3 regions of the Microbacterium thalassium genome follow, and region 3 is predicted to be linked to each of the others. Evidence: predicted binding sites of a transcription regulator. Region 3 holds the regulator's gene; each other region holds the start of a gene.

Region 1 (8,023 bases), 960 kb from region 3:
TCGGCGATGACACGCAGCTGGCGCAGATGGCCCGCCTGGTCGAGCAGGCGCAGTCGGGCAAGGCCGCGGTGCAGCGACTCGCCGACCGCATCTCGGCGGTGTTCGTGCCGATCGTGATCGGCATCGCGCTGGTGACGCTCGCCGTCTGGCTGCTGCTCGGATTCCCCGCGGCCGGCGCGTTCACCGCGGCCGTCGCGGTCCTCATCATCGCGTGCCCGTGCGCGCTCGGCCTGGCGACGCCCATCGCGCTGCTGGTCGGCACCGGCACGGGGGCGCGCATGGGCATCCTCATCCGCGGACCCGAGGTGCTCGAGTCCACGCGCCGCGTCGACACCGTCGTGCTCGACAAGACCGGCACCGTGACCACCGGGCGCATGGCGCTGGTCGAGACGATCCCCGCCGATGGCATCGCCCCGGACGAGCTGCTGCGCGTCGCGGGTGCCCTCGAGCACGCCTCGGAGCACCCGATCGCACGCGCGATCGCCGACGCGGCCACGGCCGACGGCGGCGCGGCGGACGCCGCGGTGGCGCCGGGCACCGGGACGATGCTCCTCGGCAGCAGCATCCCCGTCGGCCCTCCCCCGGCGCCGCGGGGCCTGCCCGCCGTCGAGTCCTTCCAGTCGGTGGCCGGATTCGGCGTCTCGGGTGTCGTCGAGGGCCGCGCCGCCGTCGTCGGCCGCCGCGCGCTGCTGGCCGAGTTCGCGATCGAGCTGCCCGAGGCCGTCGAGCGCGCCGCGTCCGCCGCCGAGGCCCAGGGTCGCACCGTCGTGTTCGTCGCCTGGGACGGCACCGCCGCGGGCGCCCTCGTGGTCGCCGATCAGGTGAAGCCGACCAGCCGCGAGGCCGTCGCCCAGCTGCGCGCACTCGGGCTCGAGCCGATCCTGCTGACCGGCGACAACGACGCCGTGGCGCGGGCGGTCGCGAGCGACGTCGGCATCGACCGCGTGCGCGCGGAGGTGCTCCCGGCCGACAAGGTCGCCGTCGTGCAGGAGCTGCAGGCCGCCGGCCGGGTCGTCGCGATGGTCGGCGACGGCGTCAACGACGCCGCTGCGCTCGCGCAGGCCGACCTGGGCCTGTCGATGGGGACCGGGACGGATGCCGCGATCGAGGCCTCCGACATCACCCTCGTCCGCGGCGATCTGCGCAGCGCCGCCGACGCCGTTCGACTCTCGCGGGCGACGCTCGGTACGATCCGTGTGAACCTCTTCTGGGCGTTCGCGTACAACGTGGCGGCGATCCCGCTGGCGGCCCTCGGGCTGCTCAACCCCATGATCGCCGGCGCGGCGATGGCATTCTCGAGCGTCTTCGTCGTCGGAAACAGCCTGCGGCTGCGGAGTTTCCGCTCCCGCACCTCACCCCTCCAGGAGCAGTCATGACCACCGACGCCACCCCTCCCGTGGATGCGGTCGAGGACGACGAGCCGAGCATCACGCCGTCCGAGCCGTATCCGCACGACGAGGGGCACGCCCACCACGGGTACATCTCGGACAAGGCGCGCTACGTCAACCGCCTCAAGCGCATCGAGGGTCAGGCGCGCGGCATCCGCACGATGGTCGAGGACGAGAAGTACTGCATCGACATCCTCACCCAGATCTCGGCGATGACGAGCGCCCTCGAGGCCGTGGCGCTGGGGCTGCTCGACGACCACCTGCGCCACTGCGTCGTCGACGCGGCGCGCGCCGGCGGCGCCGAGGCCGACGCCAAGATCACCGAGGCGTCGGAGGCGATCGCGCGCCTCGTGCGGTAGTCCGGCCCCCGTTCGTCGGAGAATCCGCGCTTCGTCGAAGGATGCAGCACCGAATCGTCCTGCCCAGACGCGAATCTCCTGCGTTCTGAAGGCGTCGCCGGCGCCTCAGGTCAGGTCGGCGACGTCCGACACCCCGCCCCGCGACCGGCGGGCCGCCACCAGCGAGTCGGCCGTCAGCACGATCAGCGACAGCCAGACGAGGCTGAAGCCGATCCAGCGCTCCAGCGGCATCGGCTCGCCGAGGATCCAGGCGCCGATGATGAACTGCATGATCGGCGCGATGAACTGCAGCAGCCCGATGAGCGTGAGCGGCGCGCGGCGTGCACCGGCGGCGAAGAAGAGCAGCGGCGTGGCGGTCATGACGCCCGCCATCAGCAGCAGCGCGGTGTGCCAGCCGCTCACGGTGCCGATCGCGAGCCCCGTGGTCAGCGCGACGATGACGAGCTCGGCGATGGCGATCGGCGCCAGCCACATCGACTCGAGCGTGAGGCCGCTGATGGCGTCGACCGACGGCCCGATCTGCTTCTTGACCAGGCTGTACAGCCCGAACGAGGTCGCGAGGGTGAGCGCGATCCACGGGAACGATCCGTAGCCGACGATGATGACGACGACCGCGAGGCCCGCGATCCCGATCGCGACCCACTGCGCGCGGCGCAGGCGCTCGCGCAGGACGAGCACGCCGATCAGCACGGTGAAGATCGGGTTGATGAAGTAACCCATGCTGGTCTCGATCACGTGCCCGGTCAGCGTCGCGATCAGGAACACCTGCCAGTTGACGTAGATGAGCACCCCTGCCACCGCCGTCCACAGCAGCAGGCGCCGCTGTCGCATGATCGCTCGCAGCGACCGCCACGTCCGCGTGACGGTGAGCAGCACCACGCAGAACACCAGCGACAGCAGGATGCGCCAGGCCACGATCTCCCACGGGCCGGCGGGCGCCAGCAGCAGGAAGTACAGGGGCAGGAAGCCCCACAGCAGGTACGCCGTGAACGCGTACACGCCGCCGATCGCGCGCTCGCGGGCGGCGTCGGGCGCGGATGCGGGAGCCGCGGCATCCGGGACGACGATGCCCGCGGTGGCGGCGGCCGCCTCTCCCAGTTCGGCGCCGTCGCCGGCGGGTTCGGGGCTCGAGTGCGTCACCGATCCAGCCTAGTGTCGGTGCGCGTCACCGGCTCCGGGCCACCGAGACCGGCGTGGCCCGCGCTCCTCAGCCCGGAAACGACGGAAGGGCCGGATGCCGAAGCGTCCGACCCTTCCGCTACGCGGAGCGCGCGTCTCAGCGGACGACGACCGCGAGGACGTCGCGAGCCGACAGGACGAGGAACTCGTCACCGCCGAACTTGACCTCGGTCCCGCCGTACTTGCTGTAGATGACGCGGTCGCCGACAGCGACGTCGAGCGGGATGCGGTTGCCGTTGTCGTCGATGCGGCCCGGGCCGACCGCCACGACCTCGCCCTCCTGGGGCTTCTCCTTGGCGGTGTCGGGGATGACCAGACCGCTGGACGTGGTCTGCTCGGCCTCGACCTGCTTGATGACGATGCGGTCCTCGAGCGGCTTGATGGAAACCGACACGGTCTACCTCTTCTTTCCTTGAGACTGAAGACTCATTAGCACCCGCATGCTGAGAGTGCTAACGAGCAGTCTAGGCAAGGCACTGGCACTCGTGCAACGTGAGTGCCAGTCCATGACGACGGCAGCCCGCAGCCTGTCTCGTCAGCCGCACGAACTCACCACGGTGTACCCGCCGGATGCCGCCGCCTGCAGCGACGTCACGGTCGCATCGCCCTGCCCCAAGTACGCCTGGGTCACCACGGCGTAGTAGGGGTTGTAGGGGTTCACGCCGTACGAGATCGCGCGCCCCGCGGCCTTGTGCTCGGCGTTGGTGGCCGTGATGCAGTCCGTCGGGGTCGGGGTCGGGGTCGGCGTCGCGGTGGGCGTGGGCGTGGGTGTGGGCGTCGCCGTCGCGGTCGGGGTCGGCGTCGGGGTCGGCGTCGGGGTCGCCGTCGCCGTGGGGGTCGGGGTCGGAGTGGGCGTGGGGGTCGGGGTCGGAGTGGGCGTGGGCACCGTGCGGTCGACGCGGCGGTTGTTGTCGAAGAAGAAGCCCGTGACGTACGCCGGGTAGTCGATGCTGTTCGCCGAGATGTACGAGCCGCCCGAGCCCGCGCCCGCGGGCCAGTTGTGGCCCAGGTTCGTGTTCTGGATGACCGAGACACGGGCACCTTCGGCGTCCGAGTACAGCGTGCCCGAACCCGCGGTGTTGTTGCCGGCGAGTCCCGACAGCGAGAACGTCGACGTGGTGCCGGCGCCGTAGATGCCCGCCATGATCTGGCCGTTGAGCGTGTTGTAGCCCGGCGCGACGGTGCCGTCGTTGCTGCCGTAGATGATCGACGTCACCTGGGTGTCGAACGCGTCGGACGCCGACCCGGCGAACGACGTGCACGTCGAGGTCCCCTGCGCCTTGCTCACCGCGACGCTGCCGATCTGACCCGACGTCGTCCCGACGGTGGGACCGGCGTTGATGCCGATGCCGGCGAACACGTCGGGCGCGAGGCACCCCATCACCATGGTCTCGCCGCCGCCCGAGGACAGCCCCGAGATGTAGGTCTGGTCGGCGTCGATGCCGAGCGCCGACCGCGCCTGCAGCGTCGACGCGAGGTCGAGCAGGTTGTCGTCGTGACGCGAGGGAGCCGTGCGCGAGTGGCTTGTGTCGTAGTAGTCCCAGCATCCGAAGATGACGCCGCCGTTCGGCGCGTCGGGCAGCGCCACGACCATGCCGTACTCGTCGGCGGTCGCGGCCCAGTTGCCGGCCGTCTGCATGTCGGAGGCCGTCTGCGCACACCCGTGGAGACCGATCATGAGCGCGCGCCCCGCGGCGAGCGCGGGGTCGGTGATCGGGGTGTACAGGCGCACGCTCATGCCGGCGATCGTCTCGGTGGTCCAGGTTCCGGTCGTCGTGCCGCCGCCGGTGTCGCCGCCCCCGCCGGTGTCGCCGTTGGTGCAGCCGGGGAGCGTCTCGAAGCCGGGCGGGCAGATGATCGCCTGCGCCGCGGGCGCGACGCCGACCAGGCCGACGACCGCGAGGACGGCGGCGATGCCGCCCGCGATCAGGCACGAGCGGGGTGGGGTGGGACGGGAGGAGGTGGAGCGGGACGTGGATCGCGAACGGTATGAGGGCATCAGTGCTCCTTCGATCGCCCCGCCGTCGCCCCCGGCACCATTGCTCAGGGCATCCGGGCGGGAGCTGCGCGCGGCATCCGCATCGATTCCGCGCGGCGCGCCGCCACGGGCGCAGGTCCGACACTAGATGAAACCTGATTCATGCACCAGGGGTTGATCGGACATCTCCGTCCGGTCCTGCGGCGGACCTAGGCTGGTCGGATGGACATGGCCGAGCTGACCGCGCTGCTCACGCCCGAGGGCCTGCGGCTTCTCGATGCCCTGGACCCCGTCGAGACGTCCGCCGACGTCGCCCGCGTCGTGTCGCGGCTGCGCAAGGACGGGCACTCCCCCGACCTCGTCTCCGCGGTGGTCGGTCAGGCGCGGCTGCGCGCCCGTGCCGGCGAGAAGTTCGGCGAGTTCGCCCAGCGCATGCTGTTCACGCGCGCCGGCCTCGAGCAGGCCACGCGGCTGGGCGTCGCCGCTCGGCACGCGGCGCGGTTCCGGGATGCCGGTATCGCGCGCGTCGCCGACCTCGGGTGCGGCATCGGCGGCGACGCGATGGGGTTCGCCGCGCTCGGGCTTACCGTCGACGCCGTCGACGCCGACGAGATCACAGCCGCCATCGCCGCCTACAACCTCGCGCCGTTCGGCTCGGACGTCCGCGTGCGCCACGCGACGGCGCAGGAGTTCGCGGCATCCGCGTTCCCCGGGGGCGGCGACCCCCGAACGTCGGAGAATCCAACGAACGTCGGAGGATCGGGCGCGGATGCTCCGACGAACGTGGGAATCTCCGACGCGACGGGGGCGGATGCCGCGGCCGCAGCGCCCGAGGCGGTCTGGCTCGACCCGGCACGCCGCACGGCGGGGCACCGCGAGACCAAGCGCACCGCCCCCGAGGACTGGTCGCCGAGCCTGGACTGGACGTTCGACCTGGCCGGGCGCGTCCCGGCGGGCATCAAGCTCGGGCCGGGACTCGACCGCGACCTCATCCCGGACGGCTTCGAGGCGCAGTGGGTCAGCGCCGACGGCTCGACGATCGAGCTGGTGCTCTGGTCGGGCTCTCTCGCGCGGCCGGGCGTCGCGCGGGCGGCGCTCGTGATCCGCGGCGACGCGGCGGCCGAGATCACCGCCGGCGCCGACGCCGAGGACGAACCGACGCGCGAGCTCGGCGCGTACCTGCACGAGCCCGACGGCGCGGTCATCCGCGCGCGGCTCATCGGCGACGTCGCCCGGACGCTCGAGGCGGGCATGCTCGACGAGCACATCGCCTACCTCACCTCGGATGCCGCGCTCACGAGTCCCTTCGTGCAGTCGTTCCGCGTGCGCGAGGTCCTGCCCGCCGACACCAAGGGCCTCGCCTCGGCGCTGCGCGCACGCGACATCGGGCGCCTCGAGATCAAGAAGCGCGGCGTCGACGTCGATCCGGCCGCGCTGCGGACGAAGCTCAAGCTGCGGGGCGAGGCATCCGCGACCCTCTTCCTCACCCGCATCGGCAGCAAGCGCACGGCGATCCTCGCCGACCGGCTCCCCGCCGCCTGAGCGCGCCCGCCGTCAGCCGAACAGATTCGCCTGCGACGCGGCGAACCACAGCCAGCCGGCGCTGTAGATGAGCGACGCCGTGCCGAGCACGACCGCCCACCCCGCGAGGGCGCGGTTCTCGGTCGGGCGGCGCAGCGCGAGGATGCCGGAGGCGACGCCGACCAGCCCGATGGGGAAGCCCCAGCCCACGAACATCGACACGGCCAGCCCCAGCACGGCGAACATCAGCGCCCACCCGGCGAGCCCGCGCTGGGGGCCCGCCTGCGGCGTCTGCGCCCAGTTCGTGGCGGTGTCCGGCTCGGGGCCGGTGCGCACGGTCACGTCGACCGGAGCCGTCGGCAGACGCGAGAAGCCGCCGCGATGCTGGCCGGGCAGGCGCGACGTGTCGGCGCGGGAGTCGACGTCCGCCGACGTCGGCCCCGTCATCCATTCCGACGTCACCGGGACCGCGGTCGGGTACAGCCAGCCGCCCTCCGCCGGGGAGTCGGCGGTGTCGGGCGCGGACTCCGTCGCCGGGGCGGCTGCTCCGACGACGGGCGCCGACGGCTCGGAGCCTGCGGGCGCTGCGGGCTCGGTCGCTGCGGGCGTCACGGCCTGCGGCGCCTCGGGCGCCGCAGGCTCGTGCGAGCCTGCCGGCGCGTCGGCGGAGTCCGGGGCGTTCGCGAGGGGCGCGGCCGGACCGGCGGCGTCCGGAGGGGTCGCAGCGTCAGGGCTCACGGCGTCCGTGCGCGCCGACGCCGCCTCCCCGGACGCGTCAGGCACAGCCGTCTCGTCCACGCCGCCCTCGTCGGGCTTCGTCGGGCGTCCCGCGTCCACTCCCCCGGTCATGCGGCATCCTCTGCGTCGGCCGCGACCTGGATCTCGGTCACGGGCAGGGTCGAGTCGGCGCCGAACTGCAGCGTCGACGGCATCCGCCCCGACATGATGAGCTCGGAGGCGAGGGCGGCGATCATGGCCCCGTTGTCGGTGCACAGGGACAGCGGCGGGATGCGCACGGTGACCCCCTGCTCGGCCGCACGCTCGAGCGCGACATCGCGCAGGCGCCTGTTGGCGATGACACCGCCGCCCAGCAGCAGCCGCGGCACGTCGTAGTCGCGGCACGCCGCGAGCGCCTTGGTCACGAGGACGTCGACGACGGCCTCGCGGAAGGACGCCGCGACATCGGCGACCGGGATCTCCGCGCCCGCCGCCTCGCGCTGCTCGACCCACCGCGCGACGGCCGTCTTCAGGCCCGAGAACGAGAAGTCGTAGCGGTGCTTCGCCATGTCGGAGGCGCGCGACAGCCCGCGCGGGAAGCGGATCGCGTCCGGATCGCCCGTCGCCGCCGCGCGGTCGATCTCGGGACCGCCGGGGTACGGAAGCCCCAGCAGCCGCGCGACCTTGTCGAACGCCTCGCCGGCGGCGTCGTCCATCGTCTCGCCGAGCATCTCGACGTCGCCGGTGAGATCGCGCACGAGCAGCAGCGACGTGTGCCCGCCGCTCACGAGCAGTGCGACGGTGGGGTACTCCAGCGGCGGCGCCTCGGCGTCGAGGATGTCGGCGGCGATGTGGCCGACCAGATGGTTCACGGCGTACAG
Region 2 (8,023 bases), 1.1 Mb from region 3:
CGGTGACGCGCGCCGACGAGATGACCGCGAAGCTGCGCGATGTCACCGCGCGGATGCTGATCAGCCAGCCGAGCGTGTCGCGCCTGGTCGACCGCATGGTGGCGCGGGGCCTGCTCACCAAGTGCGCCGACCCGGGCGACGGTCGGGGCTCCCTCGTCACGGCGACCGAGGAAGGCGCTGTCGCGTTCCGCAAGGTGGCGTCGCAGCACGGCCGCTCGATCGCGGCGCGCATGTCCAAGCTCAGCGACGGCGAGCTGTCGCAGCTGCACACCCTCACGGCGAAGCTGCGCGACGACGGGGACTGAGCCGGTCCGGACGGCGGGTCAGCCGCCGATCGGGGTGAGCTGGACGACGGTCCACACGACCACGAGCGCGACCGCCGCGAGCGCGGCCACGGCGAAGACCGTCGCGACCGCCCGGGACGCCGCGACGGCCGGCAGGAGGAACGCCGCGAGCAGGCCGGTCAGCGCCGCCGGGAGGATCAGCGCGAGCAGGGCGAAGGTGGCGCCGGCACCGACGTGGCCGCTGCCCAGTGCGATGAAGACGCCCGGAATGACCGCGGCGGCCGCGCCGACGACGGTGAACACGGCGGCGGCCCTGCGCGGGTACCGCGCCGATGCTGCGAGCGGCCGCGCAAGGATCAGCGCGACGGCCGGGACTCCGATCACGGCCGTCACGACCGACACGATCGCCGTCGCGACCATGGTCCCGGCGAGCACGGTCGGATGCTCGACCTCGTCCGCGGCCATCGCGGTCCAGGCCAGCGAGCCGAGCCACAGGCCGAGCGCCCCGAAGACGGTGTAGAGCGGGATGCCCACCGTCGCAGCCGTCCACCCCGATGCGGTCCTGGCCGCCACCGCCTGCTCGCTCATCGCGTCCTCCTCGGTCGCCGGGTGCCTGCTCATCATGCCCTATGGAGCTCAGCCGACGGCGCAGGCGAGCAGCGTCCAGCGGTCCAGGGGCGCGAACGCCAGCACCGCCCACAGGCCGACGACGACGACGGCGAACCACTTCGCGGCGACGAACAGGCGGATGAGCACGCTCGAGTGCTCGACCCGGCCGACGAGCGCGCCCCCCACCGCTCCCGTGAGGGCGGCCGGGAGCACGAGGCCGAGCATCGTCGCGGCGATCCCGGCAGCCGGGTGGAGGCATCCGATCACGATGAGGATGCTGGGGACGAGCGCGCCCGCGGCGCCCAGCGCGGCACCGAGCGCGACGCGGCGCACCGGCGTCGTCCCGATGCGGGGGAACACGCTCCGCGACAGCGACGACACGCCCGCGATGCCGACCACGGCGGCGACGGCACTGGCCGCCCCGATCGCGGCGGTCGGCCCGCCGAGGACCGACGGTGCCAGCACGTCGTCGCACACGACGCGGTTCCACAGGGCGGTCGCCGCCCACAGGCCGATTCCGCCGAACACCGTGTACAGCGGGATCCCGATCGTCGTCGCCAGGCGTGCACGTGCGCCGGCGTGCGCGAGAACGTCGGCGTTCACCGCTTCCTCCCCAGAACTCGTCGGCGCGGAGCGGCATCGATGCCGCATCCGTCCCATGCTCCCACGCGCCGGATGGCGCGCCCCTCACGCGAAGGGGCGCGCCATCCGGTTGCGCTGCGAGCAGCCTCTCACGGCGTCGGTGCGATCACTGGTCGACAGGCTGCGGCCCCTCGGTCGACTCGTGAGCCTTGATCACCGGCGCACCCTCTTCGGTGGACACCTCGATCTTGCGCGGCTTGGCCTTCTCGCTGACCGGGATCGTGACGCTCAGCACGCCGTTGCTGTAGGTCGCGGCGATGCGGTCGGTGTCGATGCCCTGGCCGAGGTTCAGCTGGCGGATGAAGCTCGCCGCCTCGCGCTCGCGGGTGATCCACTTGACTCCCTCGCCCGTGGTGAGCGTGCGCTCGGCCCGGATCGTCAGCAGCTGACCGTCGACGTCGATGTCGACCGAACCGGGGTCGATGCCCGGAAGGTCGGCGGTGAGGACGTAGTGGTCACCGTCGCGGTACAGGTCCATCGGCATGCGGCGCGGGCCGCGGCGGGCGTCGAAGAGTCCCGAAGCCAGTCGGTCGAGGTCGCGGAACGGGTCATAGGTTGCCATGGTCGTCTCCTTCTGTCGGTTGTTTCGGACTCTGGTCTGAAAGTTGAGCCCTCTCGACTCAACTAGAGAGAGATTAGCACTCTCCATCCCCGAGTGCTAATGACTTTCGTCCTCTCTTCGCGCACGGCGAACACCCGACGCCGACAGACGTGCGCCGGTCTCCGGCGCCGCCCGGACGGCGGCGCACCCGCAGCCTTGTCGCCGGCGCTCAGGGGCGCTGGAACGCGATCAGGCCGATCGTGTTTCCCTCGGAGTCGCGGATGAACGCCTGCCACTCGTCGTACCCCACGGGGCCGAGCGCGTCGTCGTCGTGGTGGAAGATCACGTGCGGAGGCGAGACGACCTCGGCGCCGACGCGCTCGAGCGCCTCGTGCACATTGTCGACCTGCAGGTACACGAGGGTCGACGGGGCATTGCGGTCGAGCAGGAGGCGCGTGCCCGCGAGGTCGAAGAACAGCAGCCCGGCCTCGTCGAAGCGGGCGATGGATCGCATCCCGATGAGCCGGGCGTAGAAGTCCTCCGCGCGGTCGAGATCAATCGCCCGCTGGGCGACCTGGACGAGTCTCACGCCGCCAGTCTCGCACCGTCACACGAAAGCCTGCATGCCGGTGATGGCGCGCCCGAGGATCAGGGTGTTCACCTCGCGGGTGCCCTCGAAGGAGTACTGGGCCTCCGCATCGGCGAAATGACGGATGACGTCGTAGTCGATGACGATGCCGTTGCCGCCGAGGATCTCGCGACACCAGGCCACCGCCTCGCGCGTCCGGGACGTGGCGTACAGCTTCGCCATCGCCGAGTGCTCGTCCGAGGAGACGCCGCGGTCGTTCAGGGCCGCGACGCGGACGACCATCGCCAGTGACGCGGTGATGTTGCCGAGGGACTTCACGAGCAGGTCCTGGACGAGCTGGAACGACGCGATCGGCTTGCCGAACTGCGTTCGCGCCCGCGCGTAGGCGAGAGCGTGCTCGTACGCGCCGATGGCGTTCCCGACAGCCGACCAGGCGACGTCGAGACGGGTGGCCTGCAGCACCCTGTTCGTGTCCGCGAAGCTGTTCGCCTCGGCGAGGTGCCAGGAGTCGGGGACGCGCACGTCGGTCAGCGTGATGTGCGCGTTCTGCACGATGCGCAGGCTGTATTTACCCTCGATCTTGTCGGCCCGATAGCCGGGCGTGCTCGTCGGCACGATGAAGCCCTTGACCTGGTCGTCGGCTTCGTCGCGGGCCCATACGACGACGACATCGCCCCACGTGGCGTTGCCGATCCAGCGCTTCTCGCCGTTGAGCACCCAGTGGTCGCCGTCCCGGCGCGCCGTGGTCCGCAGGCCGCGCGCGACATCCGACCCGGACTCCGGCTCGGTGAGCGCGAACGAGCCGATGACCTCCCCGGTCGCCATCCTCGGAAGCCACTCGGCCTGCTGCTCGACCGAGCCGCACAGCGCGATCGAACCGCTCGCCAGCCCGGTGTGCACGCCCGCGAACGTCGCCAGCGAGGAGTCGACCCGCGCCAGTTCGAGCGTCACGAACCCGCGGAACACGGCCGAGTTCTCGAAGGCCGCGTGGTCTCCGCCGAAGGAGTAGACGCCGAGCTCGGCCAGCGGCCCGATGATCTCGGCCGGGAACTCCGCCCGCTCCCACAGGCCGTTCACCTGCGGGCGGACCTCCGATTCCAGGTACGCGCGCAGCGCGAGCAGAGTCTGCCGCTCCGGCTCGGTGAGGTCGTCCTCGAATCCGAGCAGGTCCGCCGCGAGCATGCCGCCCGCGGTCACGAGAGCGCCCCGACCGCGTGGGCGTCGCGCAGCAGATGCTTCTGCACCTTTCCCGTCGCCGTGCGTGGAAGCTCAGCGACGAACTCGAAGAGCTTCGGGATCTTGTAGCGCGCGAGTCCGTCTGCCAATGCGGCCCGCATGCCGTCCGCGTCGAGGGCGGCGCCGGCCTCGAGCACGATCAGCGCCTTGCCGACTTCACCCCAACGCTCGTCGGGAACCCCGATGACGGCGGCTTCCACCACGCCCGGAACGTCCAGCAGCGCGCTCTCCACCTCGGACGGGTACACGTTCTCCCCTCCCGAGATGAACATGTCCTTCGACCGGTCCTTGAGGAAGTGGAAGCCGTGCTCGTCCTTCTCCGCGACGTCACCGGACTTGTACCACTCGCCGTCGAACGATTCGGCCGTCGCCCGCGGGTTGTCCCAGTACCCGAGCATGATGTTCAAGCCCCGCACGTAGATCTCGCCGGACTCGCCGACCGCGGCGTCGTGCCCGTCGGCGGCGACCACTCGCACGTCCGTGAAGAAGTGCTGTTTGCCGGCCGACCCCTCCTTGCGGATGGCTTCGGCAGGCGACAGCAGCGTCACCGCCGGCGCCGCCTCGGTGAACCCGTATCCCTGCTGCAGCTCGACGCCCTTGCTGTTCCACTGTCGCAGGACCCGACTCGGCACGGGGGCGCCGCCCACGATGAGGGTCCTCAGGTCCGGGAACGCCATCACCTCGAAGCCGTCGACGCCTGCCATCGCATCGAGCATGGCGGGCACCGCGAACATGGAGTTCACGTGCAGTTCCCGCAGTGTGCCCACGACCGCCACGGGGTCGAAGTGGCGTTGGATGAGGATGTGCCCGCCCTTCAGGAACATCGGCAGCACGAGCGCGTTCAATCCGGCGATGTGGAACAGCGGCGCGACGGCGAGCGACACGTCGCCGGTGCGGAGGTCGGTGGAGATGAGCATGTTCAGACCGCTGTAGGTCATGTTGGCGTGGCTGAGCACGGCGCCCTTGGGGCGGCCGGTCGTGCCGGACGTGTACATGATCAGACACGGGTCGTCGAGCCCGACTGCCGCCGGCGTCGACTCCTCCGAACCCGCTGCGAGCAGCGCCTCGTACTCGCGCGCCCACGTCTCGTCGTCACCGGCGTCGTAGTCGACCGAGACCATCTGCACGCCGAACGCCTCCTGCTCGAGCATTCGCGCGATGGCTCGCTGCTCCGCCCCGAACAGCAGCATCCGCGCTCCGGAGTCGTTGAGGATGTACCCCACTTCACCGTGCGAAAGGCGCGCGTTCACGAGCACCGCTATGGCGCCGATGCGTCCGAGCGCGAACAGCGTCTCGAGCAGTGCGGGGTGGTTGAACCCCATGTACGCGACGCGGTCGCCGTGGCGGACCCCGAGGTCGGCGAGTGCGCCGGCGAGCTTGCGCACCCGCCGATCGACCTCGGCATACGAGGTCGACTCTCCTTCAAAGGTCCACGCCGGCAGGTCCGGCGCAAGCAGAACCCGCCGCTCCGCCCACGTGCCGAGCCCGTAGTTCGTGGGAGGAATCTGAGAGTGAGGGGCGCCGAAAGCTCCGGTCGACGTTGACATGGGGACATTCGAACAGAGACCGTTGACCTTGTCAATGATTTATCCTTACCAGCGCATGCGATATGGTGTTCACCATTGCGTGACAGAAGGGCACACGGTGAAGGAGAACGCGAAGGAGCGGCTCAAGAGCGCCACCCTCTACGAGGACATGGGCTTCCTCCTCACACGCTCCCGCGCCGTGTGGGTCGCGCGCGACCGAGCCTTCTTCGCCGAGTTCGGCCTCAACGGCCGCCTGTACGCGGTGCTGTCCCTGGCGGCCTCGGGAGAGAATCCGACGCAGCGCGAACTCGCCGACTTCCTGCGCCTGGACGCGAGTCAGATCGTCGCGCTGATCGACGACCTCGAACAGCGCGGCTACGTCGAACGACGCAGCTCGCCCACGGACCGCCGAACGAACATCATCGTCGCGACCGACGCCGGCAGGCAGGTGCACGGCGAAGCCCGCGCAGCAGCTCGCGACGGCGAGCAGAGCATGGGGCCGAGCCTGAACGCCGAAGACCGGGCGACGCTGCTCGCCCTGCTTCAGCGCGTCGCCTTCGAGGAGTGATCGGCGAGCCCGTCCGGGCTCGGCCGTCGTGAGCTTCTCCCCCCCCCCGCGGGCGGACATCCGCCCCGGAGTTCCCGCCTGCCCGCCTACGCGACGAGGCGCGAACAGTCAACATGATTCCAGTCAGCGGGATTTGATTGACATCTTCAATGATGTCGGTTACGTTCATGGTGTCGCCAGATCGTTGACACATTCAACGTTCGGCGGCAGGAGCCCGATACGAGGTTCACAACGACGTGGATGGGATTGGCAGTGCTTGAGTTCCAGCATCTATCGGTGCGATACGGCGCCGGAGTCGAGGCCCTTCGGGACGCGACGCTGAGCCTCGCCGAGGGGCGTGTGACGGCGATCATCGGCGGAAACGGCGCCGGCAAGAGCACGATGCTGCGCGCCGCGAGCGGTCTCCTGGGCTTCCACGGGGGGACGATCACCGACGGCGACGTCCTGCTCGGGGGAGACCCCATCAGCAAGCTCAGCGCCGCGAAGATCGTGGAGCTCGGCGTGGTGCACGTACCGGAGGGTCGCCGGGTCTTCGGCGATCTCACCGTCATCGACAACCTGCGCGCGGGGGCTGCGACCGTCAAGAGCGGGCGCAAGCGCGATCAGAAGCTCGCCGAGGTGCTGGAGCTGTTCCCGATCCTCGCCGAGCGCCGGAACCAGCGCGCCGGCCTGCTCTCGGGCGGCCAGCAGCAGATGCTCGCGATCAGCCGGGGGATGATGAGCTCTCCGAAGGTCATCCTGCTCGATGAGCCGACGCTCGGCCTCGCTCCCCAGACGGTCGAGCAGGTCGCCTCGGTCATCACACAGATCAATGCGCTCGGAATCACCGTGGGGGTCGTGGAGCAGAACGCCGCCATGGCCCTGCGGATCTCCGACTACGGCTACGTCATCGAGCAGGGTCACGTCGTGCTCGAAGACGAGGCCGCGCCCCTGCGCGACTCCCCCGACGTGCAGAAGCTCTTCCTCGGCGGCGATGCCGTCGAAACGGAGTCCGAAGCCCACGAATACAAGACACTCTCGAGGTGGTCGGCATGAGCCCCCGCACCCTCAAGGTCCAGAACGTCTCGCTCTCGTTCGGCGGCATCAAGGCCCTCTCCGGCCTGTCGTTCACCGTGCAGCCGGGAACGATCCACGCGGTCATCGGCCCGAACGGGGCCGGCAAGTCGTCGTGCTTCAACGTCATCTCCGGCGTCTACAAGGCCGACGTCGGATCGGTGACGCTCGGCGACGTCGAGCTGCTCGGGATGAAGCCGCACGTGATCGCCGGGCAGGGGATCGGACGGGCCTTCCAGAACATCGCCCTCGCCCCGCACGAGACGGTCCTCGACAATCTCATGGTCGCGCGCTATCGGCTGACCAAGGCGGGGATGCTCTCGACGGGCCTCGGACTTCCCGGTGCGCGGCGCGAGGCACGCATCCATCGGGATCGCGTGCTCGAGATCGCCGACTTCGTCGGGCTGAACGACGTGCTGACCACGGATGCGGGACTGCTCTCGTACGGCTGGCGCAAGAAGGTCGAGCTGGCTCGAGCACTCGCGACCGAACCCGAGATCCTCATGCTCGACGAGCCGGTGGCCGGCATGCCTTCGGGCGAGAAGATGGAGATCGCCGGACTCATCGGGGCGATCCGCGACGCTCTGGGCATCTCGGTGATGCTCGTCGAGCACGACATGCCGATGGTCATGAGCATCGCCGACCGCGTCACGGTGCTGGACTTCGGGCGTCAGATCGCCGACGGCACCCCCGACGAGGTCCAGAACGACCCCCACGTGATCGAGGCGTACCTGGGCACCACGACGGTGGGCGAACAGACCTCGGCGATTGCGACGCGCGTCGTGCGCGGAAAGAAGGGCAAGCGATGAACGTGCTGCAGGTGTTCCTCACCGGCCTCTCGCTCAGCGCGATCTACGCGCTCCTGGCGGTCGGGTTCGTCGTCATCTACAAGGGCACCAAGGTCGTGAACCTGGCGCAGGGCGCGGTCATGATGATCGGCGTCTACGTCGTGTTCAAGCTCAACACCGGCCTCGA
Region 3 (8,023 bases):
CGCCTGCCACGGCACGATGCCGTCGACGCCGAGTTCGGTCGCCGCCTGGATCGCGAGCTCGTCGCGATCGCCCTTGGCCAGCGCCTGCACGAGCACCAGCCGGGTCTGCGGCGCCGGCTCGTCGCGCCGGGCCGTGACCTCGACGATCACCTCGCGCGGCGCCGCCGAGGCGCACACCCCCGTCAGCCACGTCCCGCGGCCGTCGCCGACGGTCACCTGCTCGCCCGGCCGGACGCGCCGGACCGTGGCGGCGTGGTGCGCCTCCGCGCCCGTGAGGACCAGCGTGTCGCCGGGGCGAGCGGTCGCCGCCTCGTCGGCGAGGAAGTGCAGGGCCATGTCAGCTGTGGCGGAACCGGTCGCGGAGCTTCGCGAACAGCCCCTGCTGGAACTCGCCGAGACGCGGAGCGGGCGCCTTCGTGCGCCGGGCGAAGTCCTCGATGAGGGCGCGCTCCTTCGCGTCCAGGCGCGTGGGCGTCACCACGTGCACGCCCACACGCAGGTCGCCGCGCTGCGTCGACCGCAGCGGTGTGATGCCGCGGCCCTTGATCGTCAGCACGTCGCCGGACTGGACGCCGGGGCGCACCTCGAGGTCGACGGGGCCGTCGAGCGATTCGATGGTGGTCGTGGTGCCCAGGATCGCGTCGGGCATCGAGACCTCCAGCGTCGCCAGCAGATCGTCGCCGTCGCGGCTGAACACGTCGTGGGGAGAGACCGTGATCTCGACGTAGAGGTCGCCGTTGGGCCCGCCCGCCGGTCCCACCTCGCCCGAACCGGGCAGCTGCAGGCGCAGGCCGCTCTCGACGCCGGCGGGGATGTCCAGCGACACCGTCCGGCGGGCGCGCACACGGCCCTGGCCCTGACACGTCGCGCACGGGTACGGGATCGTCGTGCCGTACCCCTGGCACACGCCGCAGGGCTGCGACGTCACGACGTTGCCGAGGAGGCTGCGCACCTGACGCTGCACGTGCCCCGTGCCGTGGCAGATGTCGCACGTGACCGGCGACGTGCCGGGCTGGCAGCACGATCCCTCGCAGGTCTCGCACACCACCGCGGTGTCGACCTCGATGTCGCGGTGCACGCCGAAGACGACGTCGCCGAGGTCGAGCGTGACGCGCACGAGTGCGTCCTGCCCGCGGTCGCGGCGGGACCGGGGACGACCCCCGCGGCCGCCGGCACCACCGGCCGCGGCCCCGAAGAACGTCTCGAAGATGTCGCTGAAGCCGCCGAAGCCCGCGGCGCCCCCGCCGAACGGCGAGTCGCCGCCCATGTCGTAGCGGGCGCGCTGATCGGGGTCGCTGAGGACGTCGTAGGCGTGGGTCACGAGCTTGAACCGCTCGGCCGCGTCCTCACCGGGATTCACGTCCGGATGCAGCTGGCGCGCGAGTCGCCGGTACGCCTTCTTGATCTCGTCCGGGCTCGCATCGCGCGAGACCCCGAGCACTTCGTAGTGGTCAGCCACTGTCGCCTTCCCGGCCGCCCGCAGGCGGCATCCGTCGGTCGGTCCGCCCGCTCAGCGGGCGGCCTCATCCTCTTCGAGCAACCGGCTCAGGTAGCGCGCCACCGCGCGCACCGAGGCGAGGTTGGTCGGATAGTCCATCCGTGTGGGGCCGAGCACGCCGATGCGGGCCCGCGCCACCGTCGAGTCGTAGTCGCTGGCGAGCACCGACGCCTCGGTCAGGCCGAACGCCTCGTTCTCGCGTCCGATGCTGGCCGCCAGCCCCTGCTCGTCGGCGACCATCTCGCCCATCAGCCGCAGCAGGGTGACCTGCTCCTCGATCGCCTCCAGGAGCGGCGAGATGCTGCCCCGGAAGTCCGCTTCGCGGCGGGCGAGGTTGGCGCTGCCGGCCATCACCAGCCGGTCCTGCCGGAACTCGTCCAGCTCCTCGGCGACGACGCGCAGCACCGCCGCCGTCGCCTCCTCGAGCGGGGCCGGCACGCGGGAATCCGCCGACAGGTGGTCGGAGATGCGCGCCAGCCCGTCGCGGACCGCGCGCCCGACCAGCAGGGTGCCGAGCTCGGCGCGGATGCGGCCGAGCTCGGTCTCGTCGAACTCGTCTCCCACGAGCGCCAGGCGCTGCGAGACGCGGCCGGTGTCGGTGACGACGATCACGAGCATGCGGCCGCCGCCCAGCTGAACCAGCTCGACATGCGTCACCGTCGCCCGCGCGAACGACGGGTACTGCACCAGCGCGACCTGCCCGGTCAGCTGCGAGAGCACGCGCACCGTCCGCACCAGGGTGTCGTCCAGATCGCCGGGCGCCTCGAGGAACGATGCGATCGCCTGCCGCTGGGCGGTGCTCAGGGGCCGGATCTCGGCGAGGTGGTCCACGAACACGCGGTAGCCCTTGTCGGTGGGCACGCGGCCCGACGAGGTGTGGGGAGCCTCGATGAGCTCCTCCTCCTCGAGCAGAGCCATGTCGTTGCGGATCGTGGCCGCGGACACGCCGAACGCGTGGCGGTCGACGATCGACTTGCTGCCGACCGGCTCGCGGGTGTCCACGTAGTCCTGGACGATCGCCCGCAGCACCTGGAGTCCCCGTTCGCTGACCATCATCCCCCTTGCTGGCACTCGTCTGTCGTGAGTGCCAATCCTACCCGCCCGCCGCCGCGCTCGTCCCGCGCGGGCGATGGCGAGTCCGCTCGTGGGGTCACTCCGTGAGCGTGCGCGCGATCACGTCCGCGAGCAGCCTGCCGCGCAGCGTCGGCACGATCCTCCCGCCCACCGCGGCCGCACCGTCGATCAGCCCGTCGGCGATGAGACCGGCGACGCCGCGGCGGGAGGCCTCGGGCAGGTCGTCGATCGCGAAGCCCTCGCGGATGCGCGTGCCCAGCAGGACCCGCTCGAGCAGGCGGGCGTCCGCGTCGGGACGCTCTCGGCCGGCCGCGGGCGACTGGCCGCTCGCGAGCCGCGCGGCGTACGCGGCGGGATGCTTGACGTTCCAGAACCGGACCCCGGCGACGTGGCTGTGGGCGCCCGGGCCGAAGCCCCACCAGTCCCCGCCCCGCCAGTACGCGAGGTTGTGGCGAGAGCGCGCCTGCGGGGTGCGAGCCCAGTTCGAGACCTCGTACCACCCGTAGCCGGCGTCGCCGAGCAGCGCATCGGCCAGTTCGTACATGTCGGCCTGCAGGTCGTCGTCGGGCGCCGTCACCTCTCCGCGCCGGATGCGCCGCGCCAGACTCGTGCCCTCCTCGATGATGAGCGCGTACGCGGAGACATGGTCGGGCGCGTGCTCCAGCGCACCCGCGAGAGAGCTCCGCCAGTCCTCCAGCGACTCCCCCGGCGCCCCGTAGATGAGGTCGAGGCTCACGGCCAGCCCGGCACGGCGCGCCGCGCCGACCGCGGTGCCGATGGACTCCGGGCGGTGGGTGCGATCGAGGGCCCGCAGCACGTGCGGCACGGCCGACTGCATGCCGATCGACATCCGCGTCACGCCGGCGTCGGCGAGGATCCGGGCCACCTCGTCGGTCACCGTGTCGGGATTGGCCTCCACCGTGATCTCGGCATCCGGCTCGATCCCGAAGGCGTCCCGGACGCCGTCGAGCATGCGCGCCAGATCGCCGGGCGGGAGCAGGGTCGGCGTGCCTCCGCCGAAGAACACCGTCGCCGCCGGGCGGATCGGGCCCGCATCGCCGAGGACGGTGCGCGCCAGAGCGATCTCGCGCAGCACCTCGGAGGCGTAGTCCTCCTGCCGGGCGCCGCGCAGCTCGCTGGAGGTGTACGTGTTGAAATCGCAGTAGCCGCACCGCACGCGGCAGAACGGGACGTGCAGGTACACGCCGAAGGACGCCGCCGGGTCGATGCGGGTCCCGGCGGGCAGCGAGCCGTCCGCGGGCGCCGGCTCGCCGAGCGGGAGTGCCGAGCCCACGGATCAGGAGGGGGTCGCGTACAGCGGCGAGATCGCCCGGAGGTATCCGGTGAACAGCTCGCGACGGCGGCGGCGGACCAGGCCCGGCAGCAGCCGGTAGAACAGCCCCGTCGGCGCGTCGAAGGCCCGCACCGTGAACCAAACCTCGTCGTTGTCGTACCACTCGAGCATGAAGGACTCCTCGCCGCTGACGACCGAGCCCGAGACGGTGCCGAGGGCGAACCCGACGCGGCGGGGCTCCTCGATCGCGAAGATCACCCGGAGGTCGGCATCCGCCCGATGACCGCGCACGCGCCCCTCGAGCGAGACCGTGGCGCCCGCGCCGACGTAAGGCGTACCGTTCTCGTCGTAGCGCAGGTCGGCATCGCTGCGGCTGGGCGCGATGGGCGTGCCGTCCGCGTCGAAGCTCACGCCCGAGTACATCGGGCCGGAGGCCGGGCGCACGTCCCGGATCGTCAGGCCCGCGCCGCGCTGGGCGCCCCACGACAGCAGCGATTCGGAGGCGGTGTGGAAGCGGGCCTCGCCGCTTCCGATGCGCCAGGACTCCTGCGCGGGGATGCTGCGCTCGGGGGGATACTGCATCAGGTCGGGCGCCTGGGTCGCCCCGACGGCGGCGTAGTCGACCGTCTCGTCCTTGAAGGTCCCGCGACGCATGATCTCCACCCTATCGGCGGCCCCTGCACGCCCGGTGTGAGCGCGTGGTGCCGCTGTGGTCCTACTTCTTGTCCTTGCCTTCGACGTCGCCCGACAGCGCGGCGATGAACGCCTCCTGGGGCACCTCGACGCGGCCGACCATCTTCATGCGCTTCTTGCCCTCCTTCTGCTTCTCGAGCAGCTTGCGCTTTCGCGTGATGTCACCGCCGTAGCACTTGGCGAGCACGTCCTTGCGGATCGCGCGGATGTTCTCGCGGGCGATGATGCGCGCGCCGATCGCCGCCTGGATCGGGACCTCGAACTGCTGACGGGGAATCAGCTTGCGGAGCCGCTCGGCCATCATCGTGCCGTACGAGTACGCCTTGTCGCGGTGGACGATCGAGCTGAAGGCGTCCACCTTCTCGCCCTGGAGCAGGATGTCGACCTTCACCAGGTCGGCCGTCTGCGAGCCGGCCGGCTCGTAGTCCAGGCTCGCGTAGCCCTGCGTCTTCGACTTCAGCTGGTCGAAGAAGTCGAACACGATCTCGCCGAGCGGCATGTTGTAGCGCAGCTCGACGCGCTCCTCGGACAGGTAGTCCATGCCCAGCAGGGATCCGCGGCGCGACTGGCAGAGCTCCATGACCGTGCCGACGTAGTCCTTGGGCAGGAGGACCCCGACCTTGACGACGGGCTCCGAGACCTCGGCGACGCGACCGTCGGGGTACTCGCTCGGGTTGGTCACGGTCACCGAATCACCGGTGTCTGTGGTGACCTCGTAGGTGACCGACGGCGCCGTGGTGATCAGGTCGAGATCGAACTCCCGCGAGAGCCGTTCGGTGACGATCTCGAGGTGCAGCAGCCCCAGGAACCCGCAGCGGAAGCCGAAGCCGAGGGCTACCGAGGTCTCGGGCTCGTACTGCAGCGACGCATCCGAGAGCTTGAGCTTGTCCAGTGCCTCGCGCAGATCCGCGTAGTCGCTGCCGTCGATCGGGTAGATGCCCGAGAACACCATGGGCTTCGGATCGGTGTAGCCGGCCAGCGGCGCCCCGGCGGGCTTGCGGGCGTTGGTCACCGTGTCGCCGACCTTGGACTGGCGAACGTCCTTCACGCCGGTGATCAGGTAGCCGACCTCGCCGACGCCGAGGCCCTTGGTGGGGATCGGCTCGGGGCTCGAGACGCCGATCTCGAGCAGATCGTGCGTCGCCCTGGTCGACATCATCTGGATGCGCTCGCGCGGCTCGAGCTTGCCGTCGACCATGCGGACGTAGGTCACCACGCCGCGGTACGAGTCGTAGACGGAGTCGAAGATCATCGCGCGGGCGGGAGCGTCGGCGTCGCCGGTGGGCGCCGGGATGTCGCGCACCAGACGGTCGAGCAGCTCCTCGACGCCGAGGCCGGTCTTGCCGCTGACGCGCAGCACGTCGTCCGGCGAGCCGCCGATGAGGTTGGCCAGCTCGGCGGCGTACTTCTCGGGGTCCGCGGCCGGCAGGTCGATCTTGTTGAGGACGGGGATGATCTGCAGGTCGTTCTCGAGCGCGAGGTACAGGTTCGCGAGCGTCTGCGCCTCGATCCCCTGCGCGGCGTCGACGAGCAGGATCGCGCCCTCGCACGCCGCCAGCGACCGGCTCACCTCGTAGGTGAAGTCGACGTGGCCGGGAGTGTCGATCATGTTCAGCGCGAACGTGCCCTCGTCGGTCGCCCACGGCATGCGCACCGCCTGCGACTTGATCGTGATGCCGCGCTCGCGCTCGATGTCCATGCGGTCGAGGTACTGCGCGCGCATGTCGCGGTCGGAGACCACGCCGGTGATCTGCAGCATGCGGTCGGCCAGGGTCGATTTGCCGTGGTCGATGTGGGCGATGATGCAGAAGTTGCGGATGCGCTCGGGGGGCGTGGCTGCGGGCTCGAGCGAGGTGAGGGCGCGCGGTGACATGTCCGCAGAAGTCTACCGGTGCCGGCTGAGCAGCCCCCTCCAGTGCCGGAGGCGCGACCCCGCATCGCGGCCGTCCAGCGACCTCACCCAGACACGCGGGTCGCGCAGCCGGCGCCGGATGGCGGACACGGTGCCCGCCTGCAGCCGCGCCATCCGCTCGTGATCCCGCACGGTGTTGCCCGCATGCCAGCGGTAGGCGAACAGCACGTCGTCGACGTAGACCATGCGGTGCCGGAGCGCGAGCCGGAAGTTCAGGTCCCAGTCCTCGAGCGTGCCCGGCGTCCACCCGCCCGCGGCCAGGACCGCGTCGCGGCGCATCAGCTTGCCGTTCGGGATGTAGTTGACGCGGTGCAGCGTGCCCGCACGGCCGAACAGGCGCGGCTCGAACACCCCCGGCCGATGCATGGCGCGCAGGTGCTCCACCCAGGTCAGGTACAGGGCCGCGTCGGGATCGTCCACCGTCGCGCGTCCCGCCGCCCAGTACACGCGCCGGCCGGCCTCGTCGATGAGGATGCTGTCGCCCACCGCGAGCGCTGCGCGCGGGTTCTGCTCCAGCACGGACACGAGCCGGGAGATCGCGTGTGGCGCTGCGCGGTCGTCGGAGGCGTTGAGGAACAGGTATCGCCCGGTCGCGTGCCCGAGCAGGCCGTTCAGCGTGGCGGCGGTGCCGCGATTGGTCTCGTGGCGCTCGAACCGCACGCGCTCGAAGCGGCCGGCGTGCACGGCGATCGCCTCCTCGACGCGCTGGACGGTGTCGTCCGTGGAGGCGTCGTCGGCGATCAGCAGCTCGAGGCGCTCGTGCGTCTGCGCCGCCAGCGCCGCGATGCACTCCCCCACGTACGCGCCGTGGTCGTACGCCGGCACGAGCACGGAGACGAGTTCACGCGACGGCACGCACGGCCTCCGCGACGTGCTCCACCTCGGCATCGCTCAGCGCGGGATGCATCGGGATGCTCAGGATCTCGTCCGCCAGCGTCTCGGCCACCGGCAGGGCGGGCGCGCCGGAGTCGGCGTACGCGGGATGGCGATGCACCGGCGTCGGGTAGTGGACGGCGGTGCCGACCCCGCGCTCCGCCAGCGCCGCGACCACCGACGGCCGGTCCGCGACGCGGATCACGAACAGGTGGTGCACGTGGTCGTCGCCGGCCGGCGCCGGAAGGAGCACGCGCGACTGCGCGAGCTCCCGACGGTAGTGGTCTGCGATCGCCCGGCGACGCCGGTTCTCACCCTCCAGGGCCGGCAGCTTCTCACGCAGCACCGCGGCCTGGAGCTCGTCGAGTCGCGAATTGACGCCGGCCACCTCGTGCACGCTCTTGCGCCTCGAACCGTAGTTGCGCAGCATCCGGACCCGGTCGGCGAGTTCGTCGTCGTCCGTCGTCACGGCGCCGGCATCGCCGATCGCACCGAGGTTCTTGGTGGGATAGAACGAGAAGCCCGCGGCGTGGCCGAACGCGCCTGCCGCGCGTGCATCGCGGCGTGCGCCGTGCGCCTGCGCCGCATCCTCGACGAGGATCAGCCCGTGCCGATCCGCCAGCTCCTGCAGGGCATCCATGTCGCACAGCAGCCCGAACAGGTGGACCGCGATGATGGC

Evidence for each region. The regulator HrcA, encoded in region 3, represses chaperone genes, less so after heat shock. The targets are predictions, from matches to a motif close to TTNGCACTCGNNNNNNNCGAGTGCNAA.
Region 1: the regulator HrcA is predicted to act here: its motif matches at 3,403-3,429, upstream of groES (co-chaperone GroES).
Region 2: the regulator HrcA is predicted to act here: its motif matches at 2,171-2,197, upstream of HD594_RS16895 (Hsp20/alpha crystallin family protein).

Annotation. Positions count from the first base shown of each region.
Region 1 is NZ_JACHML010000001.1:1,563,060-1,571,082, reverse strand. Features, by position in the region: gene HD594_RS07250 (heavy metal translocating P-type ATPase) at 1-1,376, shown strand, start outside; gene HD594_RS07245 (metal-sensitive transcriptional regulator) at 1,373-1,747, shown strand; gene rarD (EamA family transporter RarD) at 1,853-2,815, opposite strand; gene groES (co-chaperone GroES) at 3,024-3,320, opposite strand; gene HD594_RS07230 (extracellular catalytic domain type 1 short-chain-length polyhydroxyalkanoate depolymerase) at 3,462-4,925, opposite strand; gene HD594_RS07225 (class I SAM-dependent methyltransferase) at 5,127-6,446, shown strand; gene HD594_RS07220 (hypothetical protein) at 6,459-7,274, opposite strand; gene tsaD (tRNA (adenosine(37)-N6)-threonylcarbamoyltransferase complex transferase subunit TsaD) at 7,271-8,023, opposite strand, start outside.
Region 2 is NZ_JACHML010000001.1:3,650,058-3,658,080, forward strand. Features, by position in the region: gene HD594_RS16880 (MarR family winged helix-turn-helix transcriptional regulator) at 1-305, shown strand, start outside; gene HD594_RS16885 (hypothetical protein) at 324-872, opposite strand; gene HD594_RS16890 (hypothetical protein) at 921-1,496, opposite strand; gene HD594_RS16895 (Hsp20/alpha crystallin family protein) at 1,642-2,097, opposite strand; gene HD594_RS16900 (VOC family protein) at 2,306-2,665, opposite strand; gene HD594_RS16905 (acyl-CoA dehydrogenase family protein) at 2,684-3,847, opposite strand; gene HD594_RS16910 (acyl-CoA synthetase) at 3,859-5,448, opposite strand; gene HD594_RS16915 (MarR family winged helix-turn-helix transcriptional regulator) at 5,528-5,995, shown strand; gene HD594_RS16920 (ABC transporter ATP-binding protein) at 6,272-7,030, shown strand; gene HD594_RS16925 (ABC transporter ATP-binding protein) at 7,027-7,857, shown strand; gene HD594_RS16930 (branched-chain amino acid ABC transporter permease) at 7,854-8,023, shown strand, end outside.
Region 3 is NZ_JACHML010000001.1:2,525,671-2,533,693, forward strand. Features, by position in the region: gene HD594_RS11630 (16S rRNA (uracil(1498)-N(3))-methyltransferase) at 1-336, opposite strand, end outside; gene dnaJ (molecular chaperone DnaJ) at 338-1,459, opposite strand; gene hrcA (heat-inducible transcriptional repressor HrcA) at 1,511-2,551, opposite strand; gene hemW (radical SAM family heme chaperone HemW) at 2,649-3,866, opposite strand; gene HD594_RS11650 (DUF1990 family protein) at 3,870-4,520, opposite strand; gene lepA (translation elongation factor 4) at 4,582-6,432, opposite strand; gene HD594_RS11660 (glycosyltransferase family 2 protein) at 6,445-7,326, opposite strand; gene HD594_RS11665 (DegT/DnrJ/EryC1/StrS family aminotransferase) at 7,313-8,023, opposite strand, start outside.